DNA from 3 places in the Streptomyces sp. SP18CS02 genome. Region 1 is predicted to be linked to each of the others. Evidence: riboswitches for the same ligand, from Rfam matches in the RefSeq annotation. Region 1 holds a riboswitch; each other region holds the start of a gene.
What was found. Region 1 has a riboswitch for cyclic di-AMP ahead of PUR26_RS03840 (M23 family metallopeptidase). Riboswitches for the same ligand answer to the same signal wherever they lie in the genome.

Region 1 (3,270 bases):
GCCCCCGCCAGGGGACCGAGGAGACCGTGGCGCGCATCGACTCCGGCGCCGTCCGCTCCTTCTACGACGCGCACATCCGTCCCGCCACGGCCACGGCCGTCGTCGTCGGCGACCTCACGGACGTCGATCTCGACGAGGTGCTCGCCGAGACCCTCGGCGCCTGGACGGGCAAGCCCGCCGAGCCCCGCCCCGTACCGCCGATCACCGCCGACGACACCGGCCGGGTCGTCATCGTGGACCGCCCGGGCGCGGTCCAGACCCAGATGCTGATCGGCCGCGTCGGTCCCGACCGGCACGACCGCGTCTGGCCGGCCCAGGTGCTGGGCACGTACTGCCTGGGCGGCACGCTCACCTCCCGCCTGGACCGGGTCCTGCGCGAGGAGAAGGGGTACACCTACGGCGTACGGTCCTTCGGGCAGGTACTGCGCTCGGCACCCGACGGGACCGGTGCCTCGATGCTGGCCATCAGCGGTTCGGTCGACACGCCCAACAGCGGCCCCGCCCTGGCGGATCTGTGGAAGGTGCTGAGCACCCTCGCGGCGGAGGGCCTGACCGACGCCGAGCGTGATGTGGCCGTGCAGAACCTGGTGGGCGTGGCCCCGCTCAAGTACGAGACGGCGGCCTCGGTCGCGGCCACGCTCGCCGACCAGGTCGAGCAGTACCTCCCGGACGACTTCCAGGCGCAGATGTACGCGCGCCTCGCCGAGACCGGGACCGTGGAGGCCACCGCCGCGGCCGTCAGCGCCTTCCCGGTGGACCGTCTCGTGACGGTGCTCGTCGGTGACGCCGCACAGATCAAGGAGCCGGTCGAGGCGCTGGGCATCGGTGAAGTGACCGTGGTCACGGGCTGATTGACCCGTTCCGGACGGCAGCGGCGGCAACCGCCCGGCCTCACCTGCGGCGATTGCGGTTCCGTCGCACGGTGGGACCGGATGCGCCGCACCGTGGAACCCCGGCATCCCATCGGATGCCGGGGTTCCGCTTTTGCTGCGTCTTATGTCCCAAATGTTGCGGAGGTTGTGTGTCTGCCCTGTGGCGTGCGCTACAAAACAGCGTGACCATTTGGTGATTGAAAGATCGGCCGCTTAGCGTCTGATGCGCTGTCCGCCCGGTTCGACCGCCGCACCCGCGGCACCGGACAGCCATCGCCGAGTCCCCGTCAGGCGCGAGCCTGGGGAGCCGGGGACCCACTCAGTCCCTGGGGTGAATCGGACGCCTTCGCCGCCGTGCGGAGGGGCCCGTAGGAGACCTTCCTGCTCCGAACCCGTCAGCTAACCCGGTAGGCGAGAAGGAAGGAAAGGATCAGCCACTTCATGGCGTTCACCCGTGCCACCGGGAAGCACCGTGCCCCGAGCCGCATGAGCCGCAAGAGCGCGCACGTCGCCGGCGTCGCGGCCCTCGCCACCACCGGCGTCATCGGAACCCTCGCTTCCCCGGCGCTCGCCGCCGACACGGACACCCGCTCGCTCGAGGACACCGGCCTCAACCAGGTCGTCGTCACCGACTCGCTCGCCGAGCGGATCGACGCCCAGGCCGAGGCCCAGGAGCAGGAGGCCGAGGAGGCCGCCGCCCTGGCGAAGGCCAAGGCGAAGGCCGAGGCCGAGGCGAAGCGCAAGGCCGAGGCCCGCGCCAAGGAGGCCCGCGAGGCCCGTGAGCGCGCCGCCCGCGAGGCCGAGCGCAAGCGGCTCAACTCCTTTCAGCTGCCCGTCGCCGGCTCGTACGTCAGCACCGGCTACCAGACCGGCGGCGCCATGTGGTCCTCCGGCAGCCACACCGGCATCGACTTCCACGCCGCGTCCGGCTCCTCCGTCGTGGCCGTGGGTTCCGGCACCGTCGTCGAGGCCGGCTGGGGCGGCGCGTACGGCAACAACATCGTCATCCGGATGAACGACGGCACGTACACCCAGTACGGCCACCTCTCCTCCATCGCGGTGTCGGTCGGCCAGAGCGTCACGCCGGGCCAGCAGATCGGGCTCTCCGGCTCGACCGGCAACTCCTCGGGTCCGCACCTCCACTTCGAGGCCCGGGCCGGCGCCGACTACGGCTCGGACATCGACCCCGTCGCGTACCTGCGCTCGCACGGCGTCAACGTCTGACGCTCCGCCCGTACGCGCCAAGGCCCCGGCTCCTTCCGAGCCGGGGCCTTCGCGCGTCCTCCCCTGCCTCGGCGCCCCGGCCCCGGGGGCCGGGGCCCGCGGTCCCGCCCGGCGCCCTCCGCACGTCCCGAGGGCCCCCGGAGCGGACTTCCGGCCCGTGGTCCCGACATCCTGGCCAAAAGATATACATGGATTCCGAGTAGGCATCGGAAATTCCGGCCTGCTGCAATAGAGTCACCGAACAGAGCGTCAATCAGCTGAGTTTCGCGCGGATCAAGTCGGAGGTTCGGTATGCGCATTCCCGCGCACTCGGTATGCACGGCGATCCGCGATGACATCGTCACCGGTGTGTTCGAGCGCGGCAGCCGGCTGACCGAGGAGCAGCTGGCGCGCCGCTACGGGGTTTCTCGGGTACCCGTCCGGGAGGCGCTGCGCACCCTGGAGTCGGAGGGGTTCGTCATCACCCGGCGCCACGCCGGAGCGTGTGTCGCCGAGCCGACCGAGCAGGAGGCGGCCGACCTCCTGGAGGTCCGCGCGCTGCTGGAACCGCTGGGCGCGGCGCGCGCCGCCCAGCGCCGCACCGAGGCCCACCTCAAGGTGCTGCGCGGGCTGGTCAGGCTGGGGCAGGAGCGGGCCCGTCGAGGTCAGGGCGAGGACCTGCGCTCACTCGGCGGCTGGTTCCACGAGACCCTCGCCCAGGCGTCCGGCAGCCCGGGTCTGACCGCCCTGCTCACCCAGCTCCGGCACAAGATCGCCTGGATGTACACGGTCGAGCGGACCGCGCACCCGGTCGAGGAGTGGGCCGAGCACGGCGCGATCGTGGACGCCGTGGCGCGCGGCGATGCCGAACGGGCCCGGGCGCTCACCGCCCAGCACGCCGAGCGTTCGCTGGGGGCGCACCGGCTGCGGCGGCCCGAGCGGGCCGCCGGGCGCGTGAGGACTTCGCAACATGCCGTCAACACCGCGAGCGTCCGCAATTAACAATGGGTCCGTATACAAAGGGGGCGGGGAATTCCGTGCCGGAATTCCCCTGCTCATGAACGGAACGGAACAGTGGAGCCGTATCGCCCCGGAATTCAGGTCGATACGGCTCCGCCGTGTGCTGTTCTGAAGTTGTTTCCGCCGCGGGGACCGTCAGACGGTCTCGGGCAGCTCGTCGAGACCTTCGGCGACC
Region 2 (3,270 bases), on a different contig from region 1:
AACTCGTACGAGCCGTCCTTGTAGAACTCGGACGCGGCGACGTCGAGCGCCAGGGCGATGTCCTTGCCCGGGACGTAGCCGGCCTGCTTGATGGCCTCGAGGATGAGGTCGAGGGCGGCGCGGTTGGACTCCAGGTTCGGCGCGAAGCCGCCCTCGTCGCCCAGACCCGTGGAGAGGCCCTTCTCCTTCAGGACCTTCTTCAGGGTGTGGTAGACCTCGGCGCCCCAGCGCAGGGCCTCGGAGAAGGACTCCGCCCCGATCGGGGCGATCATGAACTCCTGGATGTCCACGTTGGAGTCGGCGTGCGAGCCGCCGTTCAGGATGTTCATCATCGGCACCGGCAGCAGGTGCGCGTTGGGGCCGCCCAGGTAGCGGAAGAGCGGGAGGTCGGACGCCTCGGAGGCGGCGTGCGCGACGGCGAGCGAGACGCCGAGGATGGCGTTGGCGCCGAGCGACGACTTGTCCGGGGTGGCGTCCAGGTCGAACATCGCCTGGTCGATCAGCCGCTGCTCGGTGGCGTCGTAGCCGACGAGCTCCGGGCCGATCTGCTCGATGACGGCGAGGACGGCCTTCTCGACACCCTTGCCGAGGTAGCGGTTCTGGTCACCGTCGCGAAGCTCCAGGGCCTCGAACGCACCGGTGGAGGCACCGGAGGGGACGGCAGCACGGCCGGTGCTGCCGTCGTCGAGGCCGACCTCGACCTCGACCGTGGGGTTGCCTCGGGAGTCCAGGATTTCCCGGGCTACGACGACGTCGATGGACGGCACGAGCATCTCCTTCTGGGATGTGACGCAAAATGTGACGCTTGCAGTGCAGGGTCTCTTGGCCTTGCGACAAGAGCCTAACCGGCTCCGGGGCCGTGGCCAGCCGACGCCCGCCCCGTGGGACGAAAAAGGGTTCAAGGCCCGGCATTGGCGGGCAAACAACCACAGGATTTACTGGGCGGTAACCACATGGACCGGCCCACGCCACCGAAAAACCCCGGCCCGCCGCGCACGGGGGAGAGCGCGGCGGGCCGGGGTGGTCCGCACGGGCCGGCCGGACCGGGGCGAGCGGGCCCCTGATGGAGGGACGCGTCGCGGCCGGCGGTCCTGGCCGGGCCGGTGGGCGGGTGGAGCCGGCGGCCCGGGGCGGGCCGACGGGCTCAGGGGGTCACTTCAGGTGGAGCTGCTGGCCGGGGAAGATCAGGTCGGCGTCGTCGACGATGTCCTTGTTCAGCTCGAACAGCTTCTGCCAGCCGCCCTTGACGCCGTGCGCCTCGGCGATGGTGCCGAGCGTGTCGCCCGCCTCGACCTTGTACTCGCCGTCACCCTTCTCGACCTTCTCGCCGGTCGGGGTGGTCACGGTCTTCGGCGCGGCCTGCTTCGGCGCGGTGCGCTGCTCGCTGCGCGTGGTGGGCTGCTCGGCCTTGCGCTCCTCCTGCTTCGGGGCGCTCTCCTGGGCGGAGCCGCCGTCGTAGGAGGCGTTGGACAGGCCGACGCCGCAGCTCGGCCAGGCACCCTTGCCCTGGCCCGCCAGGACCTTCTCGGCGACCTGGATCTGCTGCGACTTGGACGCCTGGTCGGCGCTCGCGGCGTACGCGGTGCCGCCGTACGCGGCCCAGGTCGAGGAGGAGAACTGCAGGCCGCCGTAGTAACCGTTGCCGGTGTTGATCGACCAGTCGCCGCCGGACTCGCACTGGGCGACCTTGTCCCACTCCGCGGTGGTCGCGGCGGAGGCGGTGGTGGCGCCCATCAGGGGAGCGGCGACGGCGGCGCCGGTGATGCCGGCGAACGCGGCGAAACGGATGGCCTTGGAAGGACGACGGTGCTTGGCCTTGCCGGAAAACAGCATGGGACATCTCCTCACCGACGCCTGCGAGGTGAGCTGTCGGGTTCGGGCCTAGTGAGTTGCCCGGCCGCGCGACGTGTCGCGCGGCTTCACCCCGAGCCGGTCGCCGGCCATCTCCCGATGGCCGGACCCGGCGCTTACCTTGGGTCCCCCGCTCCTGCCTACGGCGCTCGAAGCGTCGACTGTTCCCGTCGACCGACGGCAGGATTCGGCGTACCGGTCGATGGGGCCCGCGGTGGCGAGCAGTTACGACCGTAATCACAGACCTCCCTGATGTTCAAAGATGGACATCAGGGTCAATACACCCAATCCGGCCCGCCCCTGGCGGACATTTGTGCTGGTGAGCCGCACATCGGTCGGATCAGGCGGGCGAGCCGGGCCAGTTGCCGCAAAGAGACGCTTGTCTCACTTATACAGAAGCGGACAAAGGGGAGCGAATCACTCCTGAGCCGCGGTCAGATCCAGGCTCTGACCAGGCTGGATCAGATCCGGATCCGCACCCACGGTCGCCTTGTTGGCGTCGTAGAGAGCAGTCCAGCCGCCGGGCAGCTCGTGCGTCTCCGCGATGTCCGACAGGTTGTCGCCCGGCAGGACGGTGTACTGGCCGTCCTCCAGCGCGACCCCCTCGGCGTCACGTGCCGTTCCGTCACCCCGTGAGGCATGTCGGCCTGTTTCGCGCTCGGTGCCCGGATTGACTGGATTGCCGGTACCGGTGGCCTTGTCGCCTTCGGAGGCGGCGGGGTCGGCGGAGTCCGCCGGGTCGGTGGAGGCGTCACCGTCCACCGGCGCCTCCCTGGCCGGCTCGCCCCGGTGCTTGCCGCCGCCCGTCCCGGCGTCCCCGGCCGGGTCGTCCTTGGCGGACGCGGCCGGGCCGGACGAGCCGGAAGCGGTCCCGGCGGGCGTGGTGGACTCCTCGGGCGTCGACGACTTCGAACCGTCGGCACCGTCCGCGCCGTCCGCCGTCCCGGTGGAGGCCGAGGGGGCGGGAGTGGCCGGTGCGCCGGAGGGCTTGGCGGCCGAGGGCAGACCCGCCACGGGCGCGCTGCCGTCGGTGAGTCCCGCGATGGGGGCGCAGGTCTCCCAGGGGGCGATGCCCTGCGCCGCGTAGGCCTTCTCGGCGACGGCTATCTGCTGGGCGCGGCTGGCGAGGTCGGCGCGCAGGGCGTACGCCGTGCCGCCGTAGGTCTCCCAGGTCTCCTGCGAGAACTGGAGGCCGCCGTAGAAGCCGTTGCCGAGGTCGGCGCTCCACATGCCGCCGGACTCGCACTCGGCCACCCGGTCCCAGGTGGTGCCCTCGACGGCCGACGCGGACCCCGCGCCGAGCAGCGGAAGGGCGATCGCGGAACCGGTCACCCCTGCCGCGACGATGATGGCGGGAGCCTGACGAGGTCGCCGGTGCCGGCCGTTCCCGGAGCGCATGCGGTTGCCTTTCGCGTGACT
Region 3 (3,270 bases), on a different contig from region 1:
CGTACGGCGAGATTGGCGTACCGGAACCCCGCGTCCTCCGGCAACCGGTCGGCGAGCAGCACCGCGAGGCGGTCCGCCCAGCCGACGAACATCCCACCGGGCCCGGGGTCGCCGACGCCCTCGGTGAAGCTGTCACCGATCGCCGCGTACGACCCGAATGCGTCACTGTCTCTGAATCTCGAATCGTCTGCCACGGGTGCACATCCTTCACCCGGGGGTGTGACCTACGCGACCGTAAGGAGGGGTTGACGTGGGGTGACATATGCCACCGGTCAAGATTCCGCCAAGCCGGAATACGCCTGCGCCCGGCACGGGAGGGTGCCGGGCGCAGGGCGGTCCGCGTGTCCGTCGGTGTGTCGGGGGCCGGCGCGTCAGGTTCGCCGGCCCCGGCCGGCACCCGTGCGGATGCCGCGCGAGCGGGGTGCGCGGGTACGGGGCGGAGCGGGTGCGGTGACGTCAGATGGAGACGCCGTGCTGGCGCAGGTAGGACACCGGGTCGATGTCCGAGCCGTAGCCGGGGCCGGTCCGGACCTCGAAGTGGAGGTGCGGGCCACTGGAGTTGCCCGTGGAACCGGAGAGGCCGATCTGCTGCCCGCCGCTGACGCTCTGTCCGGAGGAGACGGCGAGCGAGGAGAGGTGGGCGTACTGCGAGTAGTTCCCGTCGGCGTGCTGGATGACGACCTCGTTGCCGTACGCGCCGCTCCAGCCGGCGGAGACGACCGTGCCGGCGCCGACCGCCTTGACCGGGGTGCCGGAGGAGGCCGCGAAGTCGACGCCGGTGTGGTAGCCGGAGGACCACATGGAGCCGGAAGCCCGGTAGGGGGTGGTGACACCGGCGGAGACCGGGGCGGTGAAGCCGGAGCCACTGGCCTGCGCGGTGGTCCCGCCACCGGAGGAGGCGGCGGGGGAACCGGAGTCCTGGGCCTTGGCGGGGGCCTCGGGCCGGGCGGCGGAACGTGAGGCCCGGCCGTCGTCGGCCTTCGGCTGCTCCTTGGGCGCGGCCGTGGCCTTTCCGCCGAGCGTGAGCTTCATGCCGGGCAGGATCAGGGACGGGTCCTCGCCGATGACCTGGCGGTTGTCCTTGTACAGCTGCTGCCAGCCGCCCTTGACGCCCTTGTTCTGGGCGATCTTGGAGAGATGGTCGCCCGCGACCACGGAGTACGTCCGGGGGGCGGCCTTCGCGGCGGTCTGCGCGGCGGGAGCGGCCTTCGCGGCGGTGACCGCCTGCTGCGGGACCGCGGCCGGGGCGCTCTGCTCCGCCGCGTGGGCGCCGGTGGCGCCGAGCAGCGGAAGGGCGATGGCGGCGCCGCCGGTACCGGCGGCGACGAATCCGCGGGTGAGCGGGCTGGACTTGGGACGGCGGTGCTTACCCTTCGCGGGCATGACGGATTCCTCTCCGGCGCCTGCGAGGTGAGCTGTCGGGTTCGGGCTGGAGATGCCCGGCCGCGCTGTCGCACGGCTTCACCCCTAGCCGTACCGGGAATTACCCGTTCCGGCGTATCACCTGGGTCCCCCGCTCCTGCCACACATGGGTGGGTTCGAATTCCGGTCGGCGGCAGGATTCGGCGGTCCGTCCGGATTGACGGTGACCGTAGGCGAGGCGGGGCGGCACGAACAAGCCGCTGATTTCCTCAAAGGCATTCCGGTCGAGGAATTCCGGAGAATTTCCGGTCACCCTCCGTGGATATCGGATCATGGATTTCCGTCCGGGGCACGGCTTTTGCGCTCGACGCGCCACCACGGACGGTCACGGTTATGACGCTGCTCACGTGTCCCGGCCCATCTCCTGCGCGACCGGGGCACGTTATAACCAAAGCTCCAATACGGACAGATCCGCCATTAACCGACGAGCTCCCGCATTGCTCCCACGACATGACGTCAGTTGCGGTGCGACACGATGACGGTGGCGTCCCGGCCGCCCCGCGGGCCCGCCGCCACACCATGACGAGATGGACAGAACTCCTAAGAAATGTCCGGATATATACTTATGCGCGGGTGGCGTGAGGGTCGATATCGAGCAGCCGCAGCGCGGGGCGCCGGTTCCCCGTGGCTCGCGACTGGGGCCAGGCCGGGACGACGGAGTCGCCGCCGTACACGTACCGCACCGCACCGAGCCCCCTCGTCCGGGGCAGGCAGCCGGTACGGGGAACCCCGCCGCGCCCCGGGCCTGATCGCCTTGAGGGGCTCCACCCGGCGGCGCGCCCCGGCCGGTTCGGCCGGCCTCCCCCCGGCGAGGCCGCCGCACCCCGAGCACCACCATCACCCAGGCCGTGGCACTGGCGGGTGCCGGTCCCCCGTACGGCCGTGCCGGCTGCCGATGACCCTCTCGCCGTAGGTGAGTGGAGAGCGTACGGGCCAGGACGCGGCGCCCTGCGGCCGTGGAGCTCCGGGAGCCGCCAGGCGTCACGCGCGCGCGATCCCGGCGGCCGCCTCGGCGCGCGGCACCTCCAGGGCGGGCCGTGCGAACCGGGGACCACCCTCGACGGGGTACTCCTCATGCCCGTCGCGCCGCGACCCGACGGGTCGGCAGGGTGCAGGGCGGCCCGCTCCCCCAGCGCCACGGCGCCGTCGGCGGCGGTACGGGCGCTGCCGTGCAGATGCAGCGGATACACCAGGTACAGCGGACAGCAGGAGCACACCGGCGTCGGTGGGGCGCGGCGCCTGGCTGCCGACCGCGCCCGGGAAAGCGGACTGATCCCCCTCTCGTACCGTCTCGATCATCGAGATACCCAGATACGAACAGCAAGCGTCAGGTCCGCACATTCTTGGCCCTCGACCTCCGGCAGGGCAACGGATGTACGAGCTGCACGGAGATGATTGCCCCACGAATCGATGTCGTATCGTCGGACCCGCGACATCGTCGGCGACCAGCGCCGACGGCAGACACGGAGGAGCCCCCGTGACGCAGCAGCTGCCGCAGGTCCCGTCGACCGAGCCCGAACTGACCGGGGTGCGCAACTTCCGCGATGTGGGCGGGCTCCCGACCGTCGACGGCCGCCGGGTGCGGTACGGCCGCCTCTACCGCAGCGGCCACCTGGCCCACGCCACGGGCGAGGACGCTGCCTTCCTGGCCTCGCTCGGACTGCACACCGTCTTCGACTTCCGCAACGCCGCCGACCAGCGGCTGGAGGGTCCGGACGTCGAGCTGCCGGGCGTGCGGAACGTGAACATCCCGCTCACGGACCCGGCGGACGGTGCCGAGTTCTGGACCATGGTCCGGGACGGCAACATCGACCAGCTCCGTCGGATCCTCTCGGACGGCAAGGCGGC

Region 2: another riboswitch for cyclic di-AMP. It lies ahead of PUR26_RS26295 (transglycosylase family protein); the one in region 1 lies ahead of PUR26_RS03840 (M23 family metallopeptidase).
Region 3: another riboswitch for cyclic di-AMP. It lies ahead of PUR26_RS16895 (M23 family metallopeptidase); the one in region 1 lies ahead of PUR26_RS03840 (M23 family metallopeptidase).

The regions. Positions count from the first base shown of each region.
Region 1 covers NZ_JAQYXC010000252.1:47,592-50,861, reverse strand. Annotated here, with positions in the region: gene PUR26_RS03845 (M16 family metallopeptidase) at 1-851, shown strand, start outside; cyclic di-AMP (ydaO/yuaA leader) riboswitch at 1,137-1,300, shown strand; gene PUR26_RS03840 (M23 family metallopeptidase) at 1,314-2,096, shown strand; gene PUR26_RS03835 (GntR family transcriptional regulator) at 2,388-3,077, shown strand; gene PUR26_RS03830 (HPr family phosphocarrier protein) at 3,231-3,270, opposite strand, start outside.
Region 2 covers NZ_JAQYXC010000294.1:443,144-446,413, reverse strand. Annotated here, with positions in the region: gene eno (phosphopyruvate hydratase) at 1-773, opposite strand, end outside; gene PUR26_RS26295 (transglycosylase family protein) at 1,153-1,833, opposite strand; cyclic di-AMP (ydaO/yuaA leader) riboswitch at 1,837-2,009, opposite strand; gene PUR26_RS26290 (transglycosylase family protein) at 2,269-3,249, opposite strand.
Region 3 covers NZ_JAQYXC010000281.1:409,572-412,841, reverse strand. Annotated here, with positions in the region: partial or broken gene PUR26_RS16900 (SGNH/GDSL hydrolase family protein) at 1-194, opposite strand, end outside; gene PUR26_RS16895 (M23 family metallopeptidase) at 457-1,383, opposite strand; cyclic di-AMP (ydaO/yuaA leader) riboswitch at 1,386-1,545, opposite strand; gene PUR26_RS16890 (tyrosine-protein phosphatase) at 2,900-3,270, shown strand, end outside.